2 regions of the Exiguobacterium sp. LL15 genome follow, and region 2 is predicted to be linked to the other one. Evidence: predicted binding sites of a transcription regulator. Region 2 holds the regulator's gene; the other holds the start of a gene.

Region 1 (12,485 bases), on a different contig from region 2:
ACCGACGTGGACTGGAGCGGGAAATCGAACAATTACGTCAAAAAGCGCGCGCTGTCATCGTTCCCGGGGAATCACCGGTCTTTGGACAGATCGAAGCGGAGCTCCGTCGTTACTTCAAAGGAGAGCCGGTATCGTTTCAGACGCCACTGATGCGGTACGGGACACCATTTCAACGCCGCGTCTGGGAAGAACTCGAGCGGATTCCGAGTGGGGAGACGATCTCGTACCAAGAGCTGGCGATCCGGATCGGTCAACCGACTGCTGTTCGTGCCGTCGCACGAGCGAATGGAGCGAACCAACTGGCAATCGTCATTCCGTGCCATCGGGTCATTCGGACGAATGGAGATTTAGGTGGATACGCGGGTGGACTCGCACGCAAGGAAACATTGCTCAAACTGGAGCGCACACAGAGAGGACTGGATGAAGGATGAGTTTGATTAAAGATGTATTTTCACCGAGTTGGCTCGACCGCTTAGGAGCAGCGGTCGATGTACCGGATTTTCGAAGACGAGTCGAGCAGGGAGACTGGGAAGAACTCGCGTTTAAACAACGTGTCCGTCGTGTGGCGGAGACGCTGGAGACGATCTTGCCACCGTTTCCGGACTCGGTGTCGGAGCTAGAGCGACTCGCACCGCAGTTTACTGGGCTACCGGGAATTGTTTTTCCAGAGTATGTCGAACGAACGGCAGACCTTTCTGACTGGACGCTTGCGATAGAGATACTTGCCAAGTTGACGCAACATTCGACGTCGGAGTTCGCCGTTCGTCGCTTTTTACTTGCTGATCAGGAACGTTTCCTCGAGCAGGCACTTAAATGGACAACATCAGACGATGAACACGTCCGGCGCTTAGCGTCTGAAGGAACACGCCCGCGTCTGCCGTGGGGACAAGCGATTCCGCGTTTGATTGCTGATCCGCGTCCGGCGTTACCGATTCTTGACGCCTTACTACAGGATCCGTCACTTTACGTCCGAAAAAGTGTCGCCAATCACTTGAACGATATTTCAAAGACACATCCGGAATACCTGATCGAGCGAATCGAACGTCACTTAGGAACAGATCCGAATACAGACTGGATTTTACGTCACGCTTCCCGGACGTTACTGAAGCGCGGAAATCCAGAAGTATTACAGTTGTTCGGACACGTCACGCAAGGTGAGGTCGAGGTGACGGACTTGGTCGTCTCACCAGTGACGATTGGTCAAGAGTTACAGTTTTCGTTTCAAGTAAACAGTTCCGTCGAGCAACGTCTGCGTCTTGAATACGCGATCGATTACGTCAAACAACGTGGAACGAGTCGGAAGGTGTTTCAACTGCGGGAGCGGGAAGTTAAAGGTGTCTTACAAGTTGAACGACGCCAATCGTTTCGGAACATGACGACGCGTGTCCATTATCCTGGTACACATACATTAACGATTTTAATTAACGGAGAGGTTTACGCGACAGCAACGTTTGAGGTCGAGGAGGAGAGCTGAATGAAAGGACGACATCCGGATTTTACGACGTCACGATTGTTTGTCGAAGCAACGGATGAAGAATCGGGTTGCAAGTGGACGTTGCATGCGTTGCGTGAGAAAACGATTGTCGGGACGATTACCTTCACATGGAATGCATCGACCGGAAACTTACGTTATACGACGACTGATGAGGATGATCAGCACGGATACATCACAGAAGCGTTGACGTCGATTTTGTCGTATCTCGCACGGACGTTATTACTGACGTATGTTTACGGCGAAGCGGGCAGTGCGGCGGTCTGGCGTCGGAACGGATTTCAGTTGCAGGCGAATCGATATGAACGCAAACTCTATCATTAAAGCCCCGCCTGCTTGAGCAGGACGGGGCTCGTTTGTGATTAGACCGTTGTTTTGGACCAGTTGAAATGGTCGCAAATCGCTTCAGCGCTTTCACGCGCGCTTAACTGTTCCGTATCGAGGAAGAGGTAGTTGACGTCCGGTAGTTCACCTGGAAGCGAACGTGTCCGGTATCCGTCCGCCGTCTCGCGTAAGTCCTGTTCAGAAGCAGCGAGATCACGCTTCGTTACTTTGTGTGTCAATCGGTTTTCGGTCGTGTTCCGGTGCAGGCGTGTTGCGACCGGCGCATCGAGTTCAACGATATAGACGTCAGCACCCGCTTGTTCGAATAATTCGACTGTCTCTTCAATGAACTCGAGACCACCACCTTCGACGCCGAATAGACAGAGGAATGTAAACAGGACACCTTCGAGCGAACTGTTCGCCATTTCCTTGAACATCTCGCGCCGGATCGTATCCTTTAAGCGGTGATGTGCGGGTTCAGAGAAATCAAAATAAGGCAATAACAGATCGATTGTCTGATGGTTATGGAAGACTTTCATCTCCGTCAATCGTTCGATTTCCTGACCGATCGTCATCTTTCCGACCGCTTGGGGACCAAGTAACAAGACGAATTTCATAGATGAACCTCATTTCCTTTTTCTGCTAAGAATAGCACATTCCGACGAGTGACATCACTAGAACGTTTGTTCGTAATTTGATATAATTCAAGTATGAAGTCCCGTCGTGTCCTTGTCTGAAGGAGGACAATCATGCAAGAACAATGGAAAGCCGTCATCGGCTATGTAGGTATATATGAAGTCTCATCGTTTGGTCGCGTAAGATCGCTCGACCGAACGATCGTGACGTGTCGCGGTGTCCAGCAACGCCGAAAAGGTGTCTTGCTCCGTCCACGGATCAATCGGGAAGGATACCGGAAAGTCACACTTTATCAACGTGGTCGAGGAGAACGTGTCCAGGTCGGTGTACTTGTTGCACAAGCTTTTCTAATGGCAGACGTCACGGAGGCGCAACTCGTCCGGCGCAATGGTAAACGGGCTGACGATCAGTTGTCGAACTTAGACGTCTTGCCTTCGATCGATCAACAGTATACTGAACTGCTGGGTGAATTTGATCTCTTGTTAGGTCAACATGTGACGCTGTCATCGTTTCAGATTCGAACGATTCGCGCGCAGTATGAAAAAGGGAAGACGATTCGTCAATTGGCAGAGCAGTATCAGGTGACGGAAAACCGGATCCGCAACATTATCGATAAAAAGGAAGCACGTTATATCGGCTGAAAATAGAGGAAAGGAGCGCTTACCAGAGATGGGAGGCGCTCCTTTGATTTAAGACGGCGATTCATTCGAGCGAACGGTCTGTTGCAACGAACTGATCCTTGACTCGAGTACCGCACTATGTGTCTTCAGTTCCGTCTGTTGAGTGACGTGGTGTTGCATCTGTTCCCCAAGCACCTGGCTGTAAGAAGAGAGCTCCGACATCAACTGCTGAACGGACTGCAGATGTTCCTGCATGTTCGACTGAACATCTGCGACGATTTGACGTTGGTGTTCGACGGTACCCAGTGTCGTTTCGATCGTCGTCGCTTCAGTCAGCATCTGTTGCAAGTGTGCCGTTGCCGTCTCGAGCTGTTGCGATGTTGAGAGAAAACGTTCGGTCATCTGCACGATGGCTTGTTCGACTTGATCGAGTCCCGCCGTCCATGTCTGATTGACTTGACGGATGTGATCTGTACTCGTTCGGATATCGATTGCGAGTTTTTCGACTTCCTTGGCAACGACGATAAAGCCACGACCGGCTTCTCCAGCACGGGTTGCCTCAATCAGCGCGTTCAGCGACAAGCGGCGCGTCTCTTCAGCAACGCGCTGAATGTGCGAGATTGAGGTCTCCATCTGTTGCTGTAGGTGTGAGGTCTGTTGCAAAATCTGCTCTGTCGTCGCGGATTGTTCCTTTAGTAACTGGCTTTCCTCTTGTAAGGTCTCAAGTGTCGTGTGATTCGTCTGAACAGTCTGTTGAAAACGGGTTACGGCATGTTGGCTGTTGAGAAGTGTCGTTTGCATCTCACTTAACGCATCGTGCCCTTGAGCGGTCAAACGTGTCGAGGCGACGATTGTCTGATCCATTTGCGACGATTGCGCAAGTAAAGAACCGGCGACTTCATCGACGGCTTGGACCGATTGATCCATTGCGGATAAGCGTGAGGAAAAGTGGGGCTGGACGGATTCGAGTTCCTGACTCGCTTGTTGCATCTCAGCCGTTAAATCTCCGATTTGTTGCATTAATTGATTGTATTGAAACGTGAGTTGTTGTAATTCAAAGGTCGTCGTTTTGAGCGTTAATGGACGATACGATCGCTTCGCATGCGCTTCTTCAATCTGTAAGGCGAGTTTCGATAGTGGGGCGAGTTGTTTTCTAATTCGTGAGCGAATCAAGAGGCTGATACTGACAAGCGTAATCACACTGACCCAGACGAGTGTCCAAGCTAAATCGCGAGCAGGGGCGATTAATTTATCGCGATCAGTCGTCAGCAAGATGACGTCATCGAGTTCCGGAATCGTCATTGCGACAAGAAACTGGTCTTGATTCGAAAAAGCATATGTACGGGCTGTTTTTAAGTGCTGTAGTAGTTGTTTTCGTTTTGCCGGTTCGAGTGTTAGCGGTCGGAACGCCTCACTCGTTTTCAGGCTTTGAAAACGAATCGAATAGTCGTCACGTGATAAGTCGGTTCGCTGTTGCTGTTGCAATCGTTTGATGGCACGCGAGCGGTCTGTGGTGTCATCCGGATACGCAAGAAACGTTGCCCGGACATTCGCGTCGAACATCGTTAACTCACGCATCAGCCGTTCCTCAGTTGCTGCGACGGATTGTTGATACGATGCGTAAACGCTTAGACCGCTGATCACAATCAGTCCGATGGCAACGATCGGAATCAGCCATCCATTTAGTTGTTGTGCTAATAATCGTTTTTTCATAAGCATAAAAAACATCTCCTCCCGTGTACCTATCGGAAGGAGGGGTCGCAACATGTATGAAGGTGTTGTACGGCTTGTGTAAAGGTCTTGTGAATCTAGTTCACGTAAATCGGTAGGACAGTCGCAAGGTGTGTCATAAGTGCTTGTGTCTCTTCTTTTGGTTCGGATGTGACGTAAATGATCAACGCAGCAGCAACGATGACGAAGATAGCGATGACGAGAATGATGAAGAACGGCATTTTACTTTTTCGTTTTTCGGCTTGACGGTTCATGAAAGATTCCCCCTTAATGATGTAGACGATAGACATATTTGTTTGATTCCCTCTCCTCTTGTTTGAAAACCTTGGAAAAAGAGGGGAATGTGTAATTTGGAGGGAATAGAGTAAACATCTGAAATGGAATGAGGAGGATGTCGTCGTGCTTACGTTGCTCAATTCATTGTTGTTGAACTTCTCACTGTTGATTGCGACATTGTTGTTTGCGTTTTTACCACTACGACGGATCGAGAGAATTTCGCCCAATTCCTCCTTACAAGTCCGACTCGTGATCGGTTGTATCGCGGGTGTGATTGGTGCCCTATTGATCTTTAACAGTATCTCCTATGACGTTGCAAAGATTGATTTGCGTCTCGTTGCGCTCGTCACGGCGTACTTTTACGGCGGATTAGTCAGCGGTAGCATCACGATGCTGTTCATCATCGGTGCCCGATTTGCGGTGACACCAGCTGGCGAATACCAAGGACTGATTCTGACGACCTTGATCTGTGTCGCGTTACTCGTGACAGCGACGATTTATCGACGGTTCGCTGCTCAGCGGATGAAGGATTATCTCGTGTTGCTTGGAACAGGTATCGCATACAGCTTACCGGCGCTCTATTTATTAACGAACACGTTCGAGCGGTTTTTAGAGATTGCGCTCGTCTATATCATTGTCATCATGATTGGTGGTTACGTCACCTATCGTTTCTTACAAGAACTAAGAAAGCACTTTTTGTTCGTACATACGCAACAGGAACTGGCTTTAACGGATGAGTTGACGCAACTGGGAAACCGCCGGAAGCTAGATGAAACGTTAGCCGAGTACGCTCAGAACGGAACAGTCTTCTCCGTCCTCATTCTCGATCTCGATCATTTTAAATCAATCAATGATACATACGGACACGAAGGGGGTGACGTCGTTTTACGACAACTCAGCCATCTCTTGCAATCGTATTGTCCAGAACAGGGCGTCGTCGGTCGGTACGGTGGTGAAGAGTTTGTCTTACTGTTGCCGGACGTACCACTTCGACAAGCGGAACGACTGGGGGAACGGATTCGATCTGCCTGCGCCGATCAACACTTCGTTTATAAAGAGCACCCCGTTTTTCATGTCACGTTATCGCTAGGTGCCGCTTCATCCGATCAAGCATCGACTGTATTTGAGACCGTCCAGAAAGCCGACTTAGCATTATATGAAGCCAAACAAACTGGCCGAAATCGTGTTGTCTGTTATCGAGATCCTTTACTGTAAATACAAACTGCCCCGCTCGACCGATTGGTCAGGCGGGGCAGCTGTGTTTAGCGATGCAATAACGAAAATACATCATGGCGTTCAAAATCAGCCAAAATGTTCGGGGCAATTAACTGACGAATTGTTGTTTCGTCCGCCCAGAGATAAGCGTCGTGTTCCACTGATAATTGAACGTCTGTCTGATTCGTCGAACAGATGTACATCAAGAGAATGATTTGCCGATCGGGATGCGTCAGGAAGCTCGAGGCATAGAGGAGACGCTCTGGGGTAACCGTCAACTGTGTCTCTTCTTTTATCTCGCGAACGAGACTATCGACTGGCAATTCACCGAAGTCGATCTTGCCACCCGGACATTCCCACGTGCCGCCACCGAAGTCAGCAGCAGCCCGGCGGACGATCAGGAGACGTTGCTCGTGAATGATGATGCCTTTGACGGCAGGAACGATCGCTGTCATCTGACGGGACTCCGCGACAATACGACGGGATCGGTTCCTTCTGTTTCGACGAGGTGCTGATTGCGTAGATAGATTCCGCTCTCGTCAGCAAGCCCGAAAGCACGGTCTGTGCTTTCTTCCGTAAAGGATTGCGTGAGATGGGCGGCTTCGCCCCACGTCTCGTAATGGACACAGATGACCGCGTCGTTCAGTAAGGCAAGACCAGGCAAGCGAAGACGTTGATTGTCGCGTTGGTCGATCTCCGTAATAATACACCGTTCGGGCGAAATGAGGGCACCGGCTGAAAAGCCGGCGACCGGAACACCATCTGCGAAACGCGACTGAATGATGTCACCGATCGGTGTGCCGACCAAGTATTGCTGATACAATTCGGTCTCGCCACCGGAGATGATGATGCCTTGACACTGCTTCAGTTGCGCGAGTTGTCCGTCTGTTGGTGCGTCAGATAGTGGCAGATGGACGAAAGACGAAATGCCATCTTCCTGTAACGGCTTCGTATAAATCGAGGCGTAGCTCGTCCAGTCCTTACCGGTTCGTGGAACGTATAGAATCGCGACCGGTCCACCGTTCGTTAATGCGGCAAATCGTGTTCGTAAGTTCGGTGTAAAAGGAGGACCGCCTCCAAAGAGGAATAAGTGAGTCGGCATGAGGCATGTCTCCTTTCAAGTTTAATCCAGTGTATAGCGGTTGATCGTCTCGTGCAACTCACGGGAGAGCGTATAAATCTCTTCCGTCAGCGTATGCACAACATCCATTCGTTCGCTGAAAGCGAGTGATTGCTCGGATGCATGTTGGTTGTCTTGGGCGCTGGCAATGATTCCGGCGCGTAACTGTTCGGCTTGCGCGACGAGGTGGGAAGCGGTCGATAAGACATCCCGGTTCGTTTCCGAAAGGGCGGCCATATCAACAGTAACCCCTTTTGACTGGGTGACGATCGAATCAAATGATTTCGTCGCTTCCGTGACGCGAACGACACCGTCTTGAACGGCAACAGTTCCGCGTGCCATGGCGTCTTCGAGTTGTTTTGTCTCCAGTTGGATCGAATCGATTGTTTCCTGGACACGAACCATTGACTGTTTCGATTGGTTGGCAAGATTCTGAATCTCACGCGCGACGACAACGAATCCTTTGCCTTGTTCCCCGGCACGTGCGGCTTCGATCGAAGCGTTTAATGAGAGAAGATTCGTTTCGTTAGCGATCGATTCGATGATACTGATGATCTCTAAGATATTCTCGGAAGCGATTTGGACGCGACGTGATTTATCGGCCGCCTCATCAATCGCATTTTGAATCGATTGCATCTGTTCCGTAACGGCATGGAGATCCGAACGTCCGGTCGTTGCAAGATTTTCTGAACGACTAGCGTTATCGACGACGAGAGCCGATGTCTGCGCAGTTTGCTCGATTGTTGCCGTCAAGGATTGTAAGGACGCTGTATGCCCATCAAATGCGCCAGACTGTTGCTGGGCGGTTGCGGCAATTCCAGTCATTGCTGTTGCCATCTCTTTTGTTCCGTGTCCGGTCTCTTCGGCTTCAACGACGAGCTCAGCGAGAGAGTCATCAATCGTCCGTGACATTGCATCGACTCGCTGTACCAAATTGATTAAAGAGAGGCGCATTGTCTCGAATAAACGGGAGAGCTGTCCAATTTCATCACGTGACGTCGCAACGACCGGTTGTGATAAATCGTGTTCGGCAATCGCGCCCGCACTATGCAGTAACGCGCGAATCGGTCGGACGAGCGTGCGTGTGAAGAGGATCGCAGCAAGTGCTACCAAAGCAATTAACGCCACTAACGCAATCAATAGCTTTTGGACGAAATCAGATAAAGAAGCAAACACTTCTTCCGTATGGACTTCTGTGATCAGTCCCCAGTTGAGACCAGCGATTTTTAGTGGTGTGAAGGACGTCACGACTTCATGACCATCGGTGTCCGTTGTTTCTGTCGTTTTCGTCTGACCGGCAATGACTTGTTTGACTGGCGTCGACTGGATACGTTTTTCACCGACTTCGGTCTGTTTTGTCGCTCGGAAATCAGAGCGTAAGCGTTGATCGGCACCAACAAGATACGATTCACCGGTTTTGCCGAGTCCAGCCGTTGTTTTCATGATCTGATTGATTCGATCACCGGCGAGCTGAAGCGCAAGAACTCCACGTGGTTTGTTCGTCTTTGGGTCGACATAGGGAATCGCAAAGAAAGCAGCAGGAGCTTTTGACGGTTCGTAGTACGCATAATCAGCAATGACGCCTGTTTGTTTTGTTAAGGCGTCCTGATACGCTTTTCCGAGCCCTGACGATTTGAGATCACCGGTGACGACATTCTGACCGAGATCCGGTTCTTTGAACGCCGTATAGACGACATTTCCGTCCGGATCAATAAAGAAGACATCATAGAAGCCGAACTGCTCGATGTATTGATTGAAGTAGGTATCGAATTTTTTGGCTTCTTGTTGGTAGGCGTCGTTTGCCAGTCCACCGTCCGCAAACTGTTTCGTTAAGGGAGCGAATGCTTGCTGGACTTGTTCGTTCTCTGCTAATGCTTCGAGGTTCAAAAATTTCTCATCGATATGTTGCGTGACAGTCGCTTTTTTAGCATCACGAATCGCCTCAAGTTTCGCGTAAGCTTCGTCCGTTAAGGCACTCTTCGTTTCAACATACAAAAACGAACCGATCAAGACGATCGGTACGATCGCAAGACCGAGGAAAGCGAGTAACATTTTCGGATACAGACCCCACTTCATACGCATACACTCCGTTCGTTTTAGGTTACCTTTAGTGTACGAAAGGAATACGAGAAGAGATATTGGATTCCCATATCTTTTAAATGACTTTATTTTCCGCAGAAGCTGTAATACGAGAGTCAACGAGCCGATAGAAGCGCTGCTGTCTAAACCACAGAGCGTGTTGTTTTACTTCTTGATACAGGACGAACAGAACGAAGGCGATGACAAGACCACGTCCGATCCATGGTAAGACGAGAAGACCATAGTTCATCGCAGCAAACAGCTGAAGTAAGAAACGACGTTTACTCGAATCCCGCAGATACGTGATCAGCGGGAGTTGCTGATGCGTCTGATTGAATAATCGCAGATGAAGGAACGGACGCTTTCGATGCGACGGTTTTGGTAAGGCACCGTTCAATTCAAGGACGGTCGCCGATAAACTCGACTGTCGTTTCGTCGATAGCAGGATGTCCTCCGTTAATCCGTCCTCGCGCCGTGACCAGCGCCGGACATGAAGGGATCCGAGCAACAACACACACAGTGCGACAACGAAGAGGACAGGATGCGGTTGCAGCCAAAGCAGGAGCAACAGAGTGATACGTCCGGTTGCTAGGACGAGATGACCGCTCCATTTCCGCAAGAACCGTTGCCCGGATAACCGATACGTCCAGAAGCTAAAGAACGGTTGGAGCAAAGAGAGCACGAGACTAATCAGCAGTACGGTGATACTAGATTGGTCAAACCGGATGCTATGTAACGGAAAACAGAGTAGATGTAATCCGGCAGTCATTAGAAAAATCCGCACGAAGTGATACCGAACGGAATACCACTTCATTCGAACGATCGCTCTAGGAACCGGTTTGAAGAAGAGGCGATCTGCGGGTTCGAACCAAGCGTAAAAAGCGGGCAGGAATCCATACAAGATCCAACCGAGTAAAATCCAAGCGACCGGAACTGTTTGAACCCAGTCAGCTTGACCGTTTAAGATCTGAACCGTCTCATAGATGATGAACAGACCGACAGGAACGACGAGATACAGCAAGATCGTCCAGTCAAAGATTTCTCGAAAGAAGCGACGTTGTTCCGCGTGCCGTCGACGGATCCGTTGCTTCAAAAAGGTTTCAATCATGCTCGAGCACCATCGCTTCCATGATGTCGAACAAGCGAGCGCCGGGTTGACCAGAGGCTTCACCGATTTGAGCGAGTGTTCCTTGATGTTTGATGCGCCCCTGATCAATCCAGACGAAGTCGTCACACAGACGTTCCGCGGAATCGAGGACATGGGTGACGAGCAGAATCGCTACGCCACGCGTTCGTTCTGCTTCGAGTAAATGTAACAAGCGAATCGTCGCGACCGCGTCAAGACCAACGAACGGTTCATCGATGATTAAGCAGTCCGCGCGTTGCATCAAAGCACAGACGAGCATCACCTTCTGTTTCATTCCTTTAGAGAAAGAAGAGACATAGTCACCTGTGACGGCATGCAGTTCAAACGTCTGTAAGAGTCGTTCTGTATAGGCATGATCCGTCTCGTGGAGCGAGGCGACCAGCTCAAGGTGCTCGGCGAGCGTCAAATATTCGTAATAGGTCGGCAGCTCCGGAATATAGGCGAGTGAGACCGGTAAATCGATCTCTCCTTCGACCCAAGGTAGCGTACCGAACATCGCTTGAATCGTCGTACTTTTTCCCGCACCGTTCGTACCAATCAAACCGGTGATGGCTCCAGGCTGTAAGGTAAACTCAATCTCTTGTAAGACAGGCTGACCGACGTCATATCCAGCTTGCTGTATGGATACATGCATAGTAAACATCTCCTTTCACTCCATCTACTGATAGAAGAAGAAAAATGTTTCACAGCAATAGAAATCAGTAGAACCATAGTAAAAAATGTAACAGGTTGAAAATAATAAATGGAGTATACTGGGAACATCAAATTTAGGGGATGATTATGATGGAGACAGTAAAACAGATCTATTACCGCGAGTCCGGAAGGGGAATAGGACAAACGTTTTGGTGGGACCGTGCAAGTCAAACAGTTCGAGCAGAAGATGAAGAAAATCGATTGACAGCACTTGGAGAACGCATACTGACACAAGACGATCTAGCGTTCATGGATACGTGGATGAGTAAGTATGATCTAGTAGCGTGGGGGACGTATCCTGAGTCAGTCCATGAGATGCTAGACGGGACGGATTGGACGCTTGAAGTAACAACGAATAACCAAACCGTCTGTATCAGCAAGTCAAATGTCTATCCACCTGGATGGAGAAACATCCGTGACGCGTTGTATCTTTTTTTCACATCACAAGCGAGTCAGGAGGGGCAGCGATGAAACGAACATGGTTGTATGTGATTCCCTTTGCTTGGTTTGGACCCTATTTTGATTGGAAAGAAGGTTCACTTCTAGGCTATGTCTTATTTTTGTTTGGACTCGGTGCTCTATCGTATTCACTTGCGCGGAGTGGGAAACCGAAATATATTGTCATCGGCAATCTAGTTTCGTTTGCGATTTCATACGGGATCGCGCTCAGCGTAGGGAGAGGATATGGCGAAGGGTACTTCAATCCATTGACGGTCAGTCAACTGGTGATCGGAGTAAGTATCTTGAATCTGGTTGTACAAATACCAATCGTGATGCATGCGATTCAACGACGAGCAAAACAAAGTAAAAGCGCTCCTTAAAACTAGGAGCGCTTACTCATTAATTTTTACCTTTAAAGACGACTTCGTTATCGTTCCATGAGAAAGAAGGTTTGTAGATAAGTTCGAGGGACTGACCTTTTGGTGCATCGTAAAAGAGTTTACCTTTTAACGTCTTACCTTTGTTTAAATCACCACTGATTGCCATGTCATCTCCGAAATAAGAATCGACTTGTTCATCATTGATATAGAGGTTGAATTCCGTATCATCGATGAAAGCAGAATCATCGCCTTTATTGATTGCTGTTACATCAAATACAACGACATTGCCATTTTTTGATTCGCTGTATTGAGCAGGAGACTGGTTTTGAGC
Region 2 (12,485 bases):
CAGATGGAAAATCACTGAGTGAAGTCAAGGCAGTCGCAGAAAAAGTCATCCAGGGCGTTCGTTCGATCGGAATGGCACTCTCGCCATGTTACATGCCGGAGAGTGGCAAGCCAGGTTTTGAGTTGCATGATGACGAGATGGAAATCGGAATCGGGATCCATGGTGAAAAAGGACTTGAACGAAAAGCGGTCGCTTCCGTTGATGCGATCGTTAAAGAGTTGCTCGATCGTCTGACGAAAGAGGTACCAGACAAAAAAGTTGCCGTCATGGTGAATGGGATGGGTGGAACACCAGAATCCGAACTGTATATCACGTATAAATACGTCGCGGAAGAACTTCAGGCACATGGGTACGAGATTGCCCGTTCGTTCGTTGGAAACTATATGACGTCGCTCGAGATGCACGGATTCTCAATCACGCTTTTACCAGTGGATGATGAACTGCTTGGGTATCTCGATGCAGAAACGAAAGCGATTGGATTCTAATTTAGATAAACGGGGTGTACAAAGATGAAGTTGACGACGGAACAGTTACGAAGCGCGCTCATCAAAGCAGCGGAAAAGATTGAACAGCACAAGGATGAATTGACGGACCTTGACCGGGAAATCGGTGACGGGGACCACGGGATCAATATGTCACGTGGCTTCCAAGCAGTCCAAAAGACGTTAGAAGAACACGGCGAGTATGAGGACTTAGGAGCTTTGTCGAAAGAGGTCGGGATGACGCTGATCAAGACGGTCGGTGGGGCATCCGGTCCTTTGTACGGCACGGCATTCGTTAAGTTCGCTGGTGCGTTCAAAGGGAAAACGGAAGTCGAAGGTGCAGAACTCGCGGATGCTTTCCATGAAGCGACGGAAGGCATCAAATCGCGTGGGAAATCGGAATTCGGTCAAAAGACGATGGTCGATATCTGGACACCGTTCCAAGAGGCGCTCTCGCAAGAAGAGGATTTGAAAGCGGCAATCGATCAAGCGCTTGCTGATACGAAAGCGCGTATCGCAACGAAAGGGCGTGCGTCTTATTTCGGTGAAGCGACGGAAGGCGTCCAGGACCCAGGTAGTCTATCAAGTGCGTTGTTACTTGGCGAAATCGCGGAGGTGCTTCATGGTTAATCTTGTACTCGTTTCCCATAGTGAAAAGCTTGCGACTGGACTAAAGGAACTGTTGGCAGAGATGGCACCGGATACGCCAGTCTTAATAGCAGCAGGTCTTGAGGACGGTAGCATTGGAACGGACGCGACGCGAATCGAAGAAACACTAAATACACTGGACGATGATGGAGTCGTTTTAACGGATATCGGTTCTGCGACGATGAACACGGAACTGGCCCTTGAACTATATAGTGGCGAACGGACGGTTCGGTTTATCGACGCACCACTCGTCGAAGGTGCGTTTTTAGCGGCAGTCTTAAGCGGACAGTCGAAATCCGTTGATGAGATTGAAGACGGATTGAAAAAAGAGTTCGGTAAATAATTGGTGAAGCCCTCGATACTGAAGACAAAGTGCAATTGTTCTCTAATGAGAAGGATTGCGCTTTTTTGTTCGCTTCGAATCGTTTTCCTGGGACAAGCATCGCGCCGCTTCGCTTCGCTGCAGGGTCGCTCTTGCTTGTTTTTCCCTAGGAAGCGATGTCGAGTGAACAAAACGCTTCTCTGATCTTTCTTCCGAGTATAAAAAAAGATGCGTCACACGCCACTCCTACAGGAACAAGCGCATATTTACGCTGTCAGAGACAAATAAGACCCGCTTTCCTGCTTGAATGAAGCAGGAAAACTGACTGGTGTCTCGCCTGAGGAAAGGGCGTGAAAAAACGCATCATTTTTTGGAGTCAGCCCTTTTGTCTACAGTCTGAGCTCTCTTTGCAATAAAGCGAAGAGTGGTTTTTTATTTGGATATCAAAAACCCGGTCCCTCTGCAAAAGGAACCGGGTCAATTGTTTTATTTTGATGGTTTGAAGACCATTGTCGCTTCCACCGCTTTTTGCCATCCAGCATAGCGTTGCTCACGATCGTCTTCTTTCATCTCTGGTTTGAACTGGTGATCCAGCTTCCATTGTTGTTTGATTTCCGCTTTATCTTTCCAGTAACCAACAGCTAATCCAGCAAGGTAAGCTGCACCGAGTGCTGTCGTTTCGTTAATTTGCGGACGATCGACAGGAACGCCGAGAATGTCCGATTGGAACTGCATCAAGAAGTTGTTGGCTACTGCACCACCGTCGACACGGAGTGTCTTCAGTTCGATCCCAGAATCTTGTTCCATCGCTGTTAACACGTCGCGTGTTTGGTAAGCGAGTGATTCAAGCGTTGCCCGAACGAAATGCTCTTTATCTGTTCCGCGTGTTAACCCGAAGATTGCGCCACGAACATCTGAATCCCAGTACGGCGCACCGAGACCAACGAAGGCAGGAACGACATAAACACCGTCTGTTGAGTCAACTTTCGTTGCGTAACCTTCTGAATCTTTCGCATTTTTCAGCATCCGGAGTCCATCACGGAGCCACTGGATCGCAGAACCGGCGACGAAAATCGAACCTTCCAGCGCATATTCCACTTTTCCATCGACGCCCCAAGCGATCGTCGTCAAGAGTCCATGATCAGAAGAAACAGCTTTCTCACCTGTGTTCATGAGCATGAAGCAACCTGTTCCGTATGTGTTTTTCCCTTCACCTGCTTCGAAGCACGTTTGACCGAAGAGTGCTGCTTGTTGGTCACCCGCAATACCAGCGATTGGCACTTCGTAACCGAAGAAGTGATACGGTACCGTTTTGTCGTAGACTTCACTCGACTGACGAACCTCTGGCAACATCGAAGCAGGAACACCGAGGATATCGAGTAACTCTTCATCCCATTTTTGTTCGTAGATGTTATACATCAATGTTCGTGAAGCGTTCGTGTAGTCCGTGATGTGCGTTTTTCCACCAGACAGTTTCCAAACGAGCCACGTATCGATCGTACCGAAGAGCAATTCACCGTTTTCCGCTTGCTCCCGCGCACCTTCGACATTATCAAGGATCCATTTGACTTTCGTTCCAGAGAAGTAGGCATCAATCAGAAGTCCTGTTTTATCGCGGAACTTCTGGTTCAAACCTTGTTCTTTTAAATCGTCACAGATACCAGACGTTTGACGCGATTGCCAAACGAGTGCGTGATAGACCGGTTTACCTGTTTCTTTGTTCCAGACGACCGTCGTTTCGCGTTGGTTCGTAATGCCGATTCCGGCGATTTGCTCAGGTTTGATATCTGCTGTTCCGAGTGCTTCGGCCATGACGGCAAGAATCGAACCCCAGATTTCGTTTGCATCATGCTCGACCCAGCCTGGTTGTGGGAAGTACTGTTTGAATTCCCGTTGTGCCGAATTGACGATTTTCCCATCGTGATCGAAGATGATCGCACGTGAGCTTGTCGTACCTTGGTCGAGTGCTAGGATATACTTGTTTTCCATTTCGAAATCCCCCTTGAGCGGTATGTGTTAGTGAGACGTGATCTTAGTAGATCAATTGATAGATGAACACGGCAATCGCTCCACCGATGATTGGACCAACGACAGGAATCCATGAATAGCCCCAGTCAGATGAACCTTTATTCGGAATCGGTAGGATAGCGTGCGCGATACGCGGTCCAAGGTCACGAGCCGGGTTGATGGCATACCCTGTTGTACCACCGAGCGAGAGACCGATGACGACGACGAGTAAACCGACGATGAGTGGTTTTAAGCCGTCTCCGAACGTCGTTAAACCAAGTGCCAAGATACCGAAGACGAGAACGAATGTCCCGATGATCTCAGAAATCAAGTTCGACGGCGTATGACGAATCGCTGGACCTGTTGCGAACACACCGAGTTTTGCGGCTTGATCATCAGTCGCTTCAAAATGTTTCATGTAATGAAGCCAAACGAGAATGGCGCCGATGAAAGCTCCGACAAGTTGTCCGGCAATGTAGATCGGAACGTCTGCCCACGGTAGGTCAGAGTTCAAAGCAAGTGCAATCGTCAATGCGGGGTTCAAGTGTGCTCCGCTTTCAGCAGCGACGAATGCTGCTGTCATGACGGCAAGACCCCAAGCGAACGTGATGACGATCCATCCGCTGTTTTCCGATTTCGTCTTTTTCAAGACGACACCGGCGACGACTCCATCCCCGAGCAGGATGAGGATCATCGTACCGATCATTTCTAGTACAAAGTTATTCATGCAAAAACCCTCCCTTTGGATTAAAGCAGATAATGGCCTTTCTACTTTAAATTACTCCGATTTGAGAACGTTTTCAATACATATAATTGAAATATAGGAATGGAAATTTTTTATTTTGATGTTTAAAGATACGAAAAAGTGGATAAGAAAACACCTCTTCCTGCCTGCAAGCAAGCAAAAGAGGTGTTACCGACGACGTTTTTTTCTTTTTTTAGGTCGAAACCAACTGCTGGAATAATCTAGTAGGATATGAATCGTACTCGCCACCATGATGCCAACGATGAATGCAGGCAAGGAAGCAAACCACGAATCAATCGTAGCAGAATCAAGAACCTGAAAATATAGACTTATAAATAGTAGGGGAATCAGAATCGCAGCACTATAAAGAAGCCGAATGATGTCTCCGATGATCAGTCCATGCGACCAGATCGATCGGTGAGGCATGATCTTGACATACGGCATCCAAAGAACTCGAAATGGTCCAAAGCGATAATACGGTTCTGACTTTAAATCGAGGTCGGGTGACAACCAAAGGGTACCGACAGCGATACCGATGGCAGTCGGTAACCAATCGGTTTGTTGCGTTGCGACCGAATACGCAACGTAACCCGTCAGTGCGACGGTATTGACGGTATCATGTACATTTCCTGATGGCATGAAAAAAGACCAGTCGTAACTGGTCCCTCCGTCAATGAATCGTCCGATACACGCCGATTACCTTACCAAGAATGGAGACATTATCGAAATACATCGGATCCATCGAGTCATTTTCTGGTTGTAGACGTACCTGTTGATCTTCTAAGAAGAACCGTTTCACCGTCGCTTCGCTATCTTCGGTCATAGCTACGACGATTTCTCCGTTTTCTGCTGTGTTTTGTTGGCGCACGATGACACGATCGCCGTCAAGAATACCTGCGTTAATCATCGATTCACCATCGATCGTCAACATGAAGACCGTCTCGTTCCCTACATAATGTGCAGGGAGTGGGAACTGTTCTTCGATGTTTTCAATCGCTGTAATCGGAAGACCTGCTGTGACTTTCCCGATGACGGGAACATGGACGATGGCTTCCGTGATTTCTTCAGGCTTATCAAGCAATATCTCAATCGCACGTGGTTTCGTCGGGTCACGGCGAATCATTCCCCGTTTCTCGAGTCGATCCAAATGACCGTGTACCGTCGAGCTAGACGCGAGTCCGACTGCTTCTCCGATTTCACGAACTGATGGTGGATACCCCTTCAGTTTCACTTCAGAGACGATGTAGTCGAGAATCTCTTGTTGGCGCTTAGACATTTTCCGCATACGAATTGCCACCTCTTTCTGGATTGAAGTTTGAAATGTAAGAATATATGTTTCTAGATTCACTATAACATAGAACAAATGAGCGTACAAACAATTGTTCGACATTTTGTGTTGACCGAACACGGGTTCTGTGTTTATTATGAGTTATGCGAACAATTGTTCCGCGAACGTTTATTCTAACTCATTCATTTCATATTTGGAGGGATTCATGATGATTCATACGATTCGTACTCATGCTTTTTCAATTCTCTTCTATGCATTAAGTATTGCCTTCGTGATCTTTTTACTCACACCGCGCCCGGATGAAAAAGTGGCGCAACTAATGACTGCTTCCGTTACGGTCGATGAGAACGCTACAGTTGAACAAATCGCTGAAGTCTACAATGACGGTTCGATGTCAGATGAAGAATACGTCAACTGGTTGATTAAAAATAATGATGTCGAGACAAAACACGTCATCTCAAAAAGCAAAATCGTTGTACCAATCGCACAACAATGACAAAATGGAAAAGTTGTGAAAGAACGAACAGGGATGTGAGGTACGATGAAGGTCGTGATTTATTGTCGGGTGTCGACCGAAAAAGAAGCACAAGATAGTTCGATTGAACGCCAACGGATGGAACTTTCGAAGGTCGCGTCTCAAAAGGGTTTTGATGTCGTGGATGTCGTCTCTGAAAAAGAGAGTGGATATGACGTCGATCGGGAAGGGATGCTGACGGTTCTTGATCATGTGACACGTGATGCGGTAGATGCGGTCCTCGTAACGGATGACACACGGATTGGTCGAGGGAATGCGAAAATCGCTATTTTGCACACGTTTAAGAAGCACGGTGTTCGGTTGATGACACTTGATTCCGATGGAGAATACCAACTTGCTGATGCAGAAGCGATGGTCCTTGAGATCGTCTCACTCGTGGAAGAATATCAACGTAAACTGCATAATGCAAAAATCGCGCGCGGCATGCGGCGAGCGGTCGAACAAGGCTTTCGCCCGGAACGAAATCTGAATCGCCAAGGAGAGAACGCCGGGCGTAGCCGAAAGGACGTACCGATCGAAGAAATCGTACGTCTTCGAGAGCTCGGACTGACGTTTTCAGATATCGCCATTACGCTTCGCGGGATGGGACATGATATTTCAAAGGCAACGGTCAATCGTCGATACCTTGAATACCGCGAATTGACGCCTAGCCCGGAATGAGAAGCAAGTAACCCGTCGACTGACGCGGTTAACTTGCTTTTTTTAGTAAGCTCTTTTACAGTAAGAATACAATTGAACTACTCAAGTTTGAGTCGTACAGAAAGAGGGATTCCATGTTATCACAAGAACAATTAGATCGAATCAACGCATTAGCGAATAAATCAAAAGTCGAGCCGTTATCAGAAGCAGAAGCGGCAGAGCAAAAAGAGTTACGTGCAGCGTATCTCGCAGCATTCCGTGGATCGTTCAAAAACCAACTCATGGGCATGAAGATTGTTGATGAAGAAGGTACGGACGTAACACCAGAGAAATTAAAACAAGCACAAGAAGAAGAACGGAATAAACAATAATCGTTTGTTTCTTCTATAGAAGAAAGAGGTTCGCGTTAAGCGGACCTCTTTTTTGTTTAGCGCTGTTAGATGAGGAAACATTGCACGATAGCAATACATCTTAATAACGATCTTTCATCAATTCATGCATCCTGTATGAGTCGATAGAACGGCTATAGATAGCGCATTCATTTTAATGTGACATACTATTTAGAAAAGTTGTATCACATTTAAGAGTGTGCTAAAATGAGTAGGAATTTGTGAAAAAGAGAGAGGATGATTGTTTTGACGAACATGACGACAGTAGAACAATTAGCAATTAATACGATTCGTACCTTATCGATTGATGCCGTACAAAAGGCGAACTCGGGTCACCCAGGTATGCCAATGGGAGCAGCGCCGATGGCATTCTCGCTTTGGGCGGATCATATGAACCACAACCCTAAAAATCCAGAATGGTTCAACCGCGACCGTTTTGTACTTTCAGCCGGACACGGTTCGATGCTTCTCTACTCACTCCTCCACCTATCGGGATATGATCTATCAATGGATGATCTTAAATCATTCCGTCAATGGGGATCAAAAACACCAGGTCACCCGGAATACCGTCACACGGCTGGTGTAGATGCGACGACAGGTCCACTTGGTCAAGGGATTGCAATGGCAGTTGGTATGGCGATGGCAGAACGTCATCTTGAAGCAAAATACAACCGTGACGATCTCAACGTCGTCGATCACTTCACATACGGAATTTGTGGAGATGGAGACTTAATGGAAGGTGTCTCAGCTGAAGCGGCTTCACTCGCAGGTCACCTTGGTCTTGGTAAATTGGTCGTATTGTATGATTCAAACGATATCTCACTTGATGGCGATCTCGATAAATCATTCTCTGAAAACGTCCAGAAGCGCTTCGAAGCGTACAACTGGCAAGTCATTCGCGTAGAAGACGGAACGGATATCGATTCGATTTCGAAAGCAATCGCGGCGGCGCAAGCAGAGACGACAAAACCAACATTGATCGAAGTCAAGACAGTCATCGGCTTCGGTTCACCGAACAAATCAGGGAAATCGGCTTCTCACGGTGCACCACTCGGTGAAGCGGAAATCAAATTGACGAAAGCTAGCTACATTTGGGATCACGAAGAGTTCTACGTCCCTGAAGAAGTCAAATCATTGTTCGACGAGCGGATCGTCCAACGTGGTGCTTCTGCGGAAGACGCATGGAACGAAACGATGAAACAATACGAAGCAGCTCATCCAGAATTGCATGCGGAACTCGTTCGCGCGATCGCAAACGAATTGCCAAGCAACTGGGAAGCAGATCTTCCGACGTACGACTTGTCATCGAAAAAAGCGACACGTCAAACGAGTGGTGAAGTCTTGAACGGTCTTGCGAAGAACGTTCCGACATTGTTCGGTGGTTCAGCTGACCTTGCAGGATCGAACAACACGATGCTCAAAGGCGAAGCAGACTTCGATATCGACCCAAGCGGTCGTAACATCTGGTTCGGTGTACGTGAATTCGCAATGGCTGCGGCTGTCAACGGTATGGCACTTCACGGCGGCGTCATTCCTTACGGTGCGACATTCTTCGTCTTCTCGGATTACCTCCGTCCAGCTGTTCGTTTAGCAGCATTAATGGGGCTTCCATCAATCTTCGTCTTGACGCACGACTCGATCGCTGTCGGGGAAGATGGTCCAACACACGAGCCAGTCGAGCACTTGATGAGCTTCCGTGCAATGCCGAACGTCACGATCTACCGTCCAGCAGACGGAAAAGAGACGATCGCAGCATGGAAAACAGCGGTTCAAGCGAAAGACAAACCAACACTTCTCGTCTTGACACGTCAAGGTCTTCCTGAACTTGAAGGCACGACGACAGAGGGCGCTGAAAAAGGTGGTTATGTCATCGCTGGTGACGTCACGAAAGCTGATACGCTCTTGCTCGGTACGGGTTCAGAAGTGCACCTTCTTGTCGAAGCACAAAAAGAACTTGGTGAATCAGCAGCTGTCGTTTCGCTTCCATCATGGGAAGTATTCGAAGCACAGTCAGCAGAGTATAAAGAATCAGTTCTTCCAAAACACATCACGAAACGTGTTGCGATCGAAGCAGGCGCTTCGCTCGGTTGGTACAAATATGTAGGAACAGAAGGACAAGTCATCGGAATCGATCGTTTCGGTGCATCTGCGCCTGGAGACTTCCTCTTGAAAGAATACGGCATGTCTGTTGAGAACGTTTTAGCGACAGTCAAACAACTCGGATAATCTTTTCCGGAAAAACGGGTCCGATCTTACGTCGGGCTCGTTTTTCATCTATTATCATCTATGCAAACAATTGGAATTATAGTATAGTAAAAAGCGACGTTTTAAGTTAGAGGAGGAAGCAACTTGGCTACATGGATTTGGATTTTAATTGCCCTTCTTTGCTTGGTAGCAGGTGTCGCCCTTGGTTTCTATATCGCTCGTCGATACATGATGAACTACTTGGAGCAAAACCCACCAATCAACGAAGATATGATTAAGACATTGATGATGCAAATGGGTCAAAAGCCATCACAAAAGAAAGTCAACCAAGTGATGCGTTCAATGAGTGGTTCAATGAAATCACCTAAAAAATAAGCTGTACGAAAGGGGACTAAATGGTCTCCTTTTTATTTGCTATTTTTTAGAAAGAGAACTAATCTAAAATGTGAGACTATTTCAAATAATCATAGGATTTAAAAAAGGGGGGAGACTTGAATGGGAGTCTTCAGGAAACTCGGTTGGTTTTTCCGGCGAGAATGGAAAGCGTATAGTCTTGGGGTCGTCAGTTTGATTTTTGTAGCGGCGTTAGAGTTGATTCCGCCAAAAATCATCGGGACGACGGTCAACGGTCTGAGTGAGGGAAGCTTGACGAAAGATGATTTGATTCGTCTCGCAGGTACGTTGTTGCTCATCGGGGTCGCGACATATATCATTCGTTATTTTTGGCGCTTTTATATCTTTGGAGCATCGATTCGTCTCGGTCGATTATTGCGCAGCCAACTGTATGGACATTTTTCAGATTTGGATCAATCGTTCTATAAGAAATATCGGAGCGGGGACTTGATGGCGCATGCGACGAACGACGTACAGGCGGTATCGATGACAGCAGGTGCCGGTATTCTCACGCTCGTCGACTCGGTGACGATGGGGAGCTTTGTCATCATCACGATGGTCACGACGATCAGTTGGAAATTGACGCTCGTATCACTTCTACCGATGCCGCTGATGGTCTACTTGACGTCACGCTACGGGAAAATGTTACATTCGCGTTTTCACGACGCGCAGGAAGCATTCTCCGATTTGAATGACAAGGTCGCGGAAAGTATTAGTGGTGTCCGCGTCTTAAAAGCAACAGGGGAAGTGGAATCTGACGTGCAGACGTTTACGGATCTATCGGATGACGTCGTCCAAAAGAACCGTCGTGTCGCAAAAATCGATGCATTATTTGATCCGACGATTTTTGGATTAGTCGGTCTATCGTACATCATCGCTGTCGGATATGGTGCATATCTGTTACAACAAGGTGAAATCCGAATTGGTGACATCGTCTCATTCACTACATATCTTGGTTTATTGACATGGCCAATGCTTGCCTTCGGTTGGTTGTTCAACATTGTCGAACGTGGTCGTGCTTCCTACGATCGGATCGAGCGAATGCTTGCGATCGAACCGGAAATTAAAGATGCGAAAGAAGCAGCAACAAGTGTTTCCTCACCTGAACTCCACGTTGGGATTGAGCGTTTCATCTATGATACGCAACCGGTCTTACAAGACATCGATGTGACGTTGAAGCCCGGTAAATCGCTCGGAATCGTCGGGAAGACAGGTGCTGGGAAATCGACGTTCGTTCGCTTATTGTCTCGCGAATACGACGTCAAACAAGGCGCCATCACGATTGGTGGACGAGACATCAAACAATTGACGCGTGACACCGTCCGTCGTCAAGTGGCGATCGTTCCACAGGATCATTTCTTATTCTCCGCGTCGATTGCTGATAATATTGCCTTTGCAAAACCGGATGCATCAATGGAAGACATCATGGAAGCAGCTCGGATCGCAGCGGTTCATGATGATATTCTTGGATTTAAGGAAGGGTATGCGACGATGGTCGGGGAGCGTGGGGTGACGTTATCCGGCGGTCAAAAACAACGGATCTCGATTGCCCGGGCATTACTAGCAGACTGTCCGATTTTAGTGCTCGATGATGCCTTATCTGCGGTTGATGCCAAAACTGAGGAAGCGATCATCCACCACTTCCGCACGGCGGATCACGATCAGGCACAAATCATCGTTGCTCATCGCCTGTCGGCTGTGTCACATACCGATGAGATCATCGTCCTTGAAGACGGTCGGATCATCGAGCGAGGCACACATGAGCAGTTACTCGCTCATGACGGTTGGTATAAAGAGACGTACGATCGTCAGCAACTAGAATCACTCGTCGAACAAGGAGGGCGTTCTAATGAATCATGATATCAATGAAAAAGCCGTCCTGAAACGATTACTTGATTTCGTCAAACCGTTCAAAAAGCAGGTCAGCATCGCCTTCATCCTGCTGTTCATTACGACAGCGGCAAAACTCGGGGGACCGTATCTCGTCAAGATTTTCATTGATGAATACGTCGCACCGGGTACATATCCCGTACAGGAAGTCGCACTTTTGTTTACAGCGTACTTGTTACTGCATACGACAGGGATCATCGTCGATTACTTACAGGCGTTCGAATTCCAAAAGATTGCCTTGCAAGTCATTCAACGCTTACGGATTGATGTGTTCCGGCACGTCATGCACTTACGGCTTGCCTATTTTGACCGGACGCCTGCTGGAGTGCTCGTGTCCCGGATCACGAACGATACGGAAGCGATCAAGGAGCTCTACATCGGTGTCCTGTCGACATTCGTGCAAAGCGGCGTTCAGTTGATTGGAACATATATCTTCCTCTATCTGCTAGAGCCGCGACTCGCGACGATTGCGTTACTATTGTTACCGCTGTTTTATTTCATCATTTGGATTTACCGGAAGTATTCGACGAAGTATTACGCGGAAGTCCGCGATTTACTATCGAAAATCAATGCCCAACTGAACGAATCCATCAACGGGATGGCAATCATCCAACAATTCCGCCAAGAAAAACGCTTAATGGCAGAGTTCGAGGAGACGAACGTCGCCCACCAAAATGGACGTTATAAGAACTTGAAGCTCGATAGTTGGTTACTGCGACCCATCATTGAATTGTTACTGGCGGTTTCGATCGCAACACTCGTAACATATTTCGGTGTCCTATCGTTCTCGCAAACGGTCCAAGTCGGTGTCGTCTATGCCTTCATCAGCTACATGGAGCGGATTTTCCAACCGGTTCAGCAAATCATGCAACGGTTGTCCGAGTTCCAACAAGCTGTCGTCTCAGCAGACCGTGTGTTCAAGGTCCTCGATACGGATGAGCC

Evidence for each region. The regulator LexA, encoded in region 2, represses DNA repair genes until DNA is damaged. The targets are predictions, from matches to a motif close to CGAACATATGTTCG.
Region 1: the regulator LexA is predicted to act here: its motif matches at 2,493-2,506, upstream of NOM72_RS12195 (NUMOD4 domain-containing protein).

The regions. Positions count from the first base shown of each region.
Region 1 is NZ_JANFNX010000002.1:157,181-169,665, forward strand. Features, by position in the region: gene NOM72_RS12175 (bifunctional transcriptional activator/DNA repair enzyme AdaA) at 1-431, shown strand, start outside; gene NOM72_RS12180 (DNA alkylation repair protein) at 428-1,474, shown strand; gene NOM72_RS12185 (GNAT family N-acetyltransferase) at 1,475-1,816, shown strand; gene NOM72_RS12190 (AAA family ATPase) at 1,855-2,433, opposite strand; gene NOM72_RS12195 (NUMOD4 domain-containing protein) at 2,566-3,093, shown strand; gene NOM72_RS12200 (methyl-accepting chemotaxis protein) at 3,142-4,791, opposite strand; gene NOM72_RS12205 (hypothetical protein) at 4,881-5,057, opposite strand; gene NOM72_RS12210 (GGDEF domain-containing protein) at 5,203-6,294, shown strand; gene NOM72_RS12215 (NUDIX hydrolase) at 6,342-6,749, opposite strand; gene NOM72_RS12220 (Type 1 glutamine amidotransferase-like domain-containing protein) at 6,746-7,396, opposite strand; gene NOM72_RS12225 (methyl-accepting chemotaxis protein) at 7,418-9,496, opposite strand; gene NOM72_RS12230 (ABC transporter permease) at 9,570-10,601, opposite strand; gene NOM72_RS12235 (ABC transporter ATP-binding protein) at 10,594-11,274, opposite strand; gene NOM72_RS12240 (hypothetical protein) at 11,424-11,804, shown strand; gene NOM72_RS12245 (SND2/TMEM208 family protein) at 11,801-12,154, shown strand; gene NOM72_RS12250 (DUF4352 domain-containing protein) at 12,174-12,485, opposite strand, start outside.
Region 2 is NZ_JANFNX010000001.1:1,738,104-1,750,588, reverse strand. Features, by position in the region: gene dhaK (dihydroxyacetone kinase subunit DhaK) at 1-485, shown strand, start outside; gene dhaL (dihydroxyacetone kinase subunit DhaL) at 510-1,112, shown strand; gene dhaM (dihydroxyacetone kinase phosphoryl donor subunit DhaM) at 1,105-1,473, shown strand; gene glpK (glycerol kinase GlpK) at 1,939-3,441, opposite strand; gene NOM72_RS09175 (MIP/aquaporin family protein) at 3,485-4,186, opposite strand; gene NOM72_RS09170 (metal-binding protein) at 4,373-4,843, opposite strand; gene lexA (transcriptional repressor LexA) at 4,875-5,489, opposite strand; gene yneA (cell division suppressor protein YneA) at 5,701-5,988, shown strand; gene NOM72_RS09155 (YneB family resolvase-like protein) at 6,034-6,687, shown strand; gene NOM72_RS09150 (DUF896 domain-containing protein) at 6,801-7,037, shown strand; gene tkt (transketolase) at 7,311-9,281, shown strand; gene NOM72_RS09140 (YneF family protein) at 9,405-9,635, shown strand; gene NOM72_RS09135 (ABC transporter transmembrane domain-containing protein) at 9,756-11,513, shown strand; gene NOM72_RS09130 (ABC transporter ATP-binding protein) at 11,503-12,485, shown strand, end outside.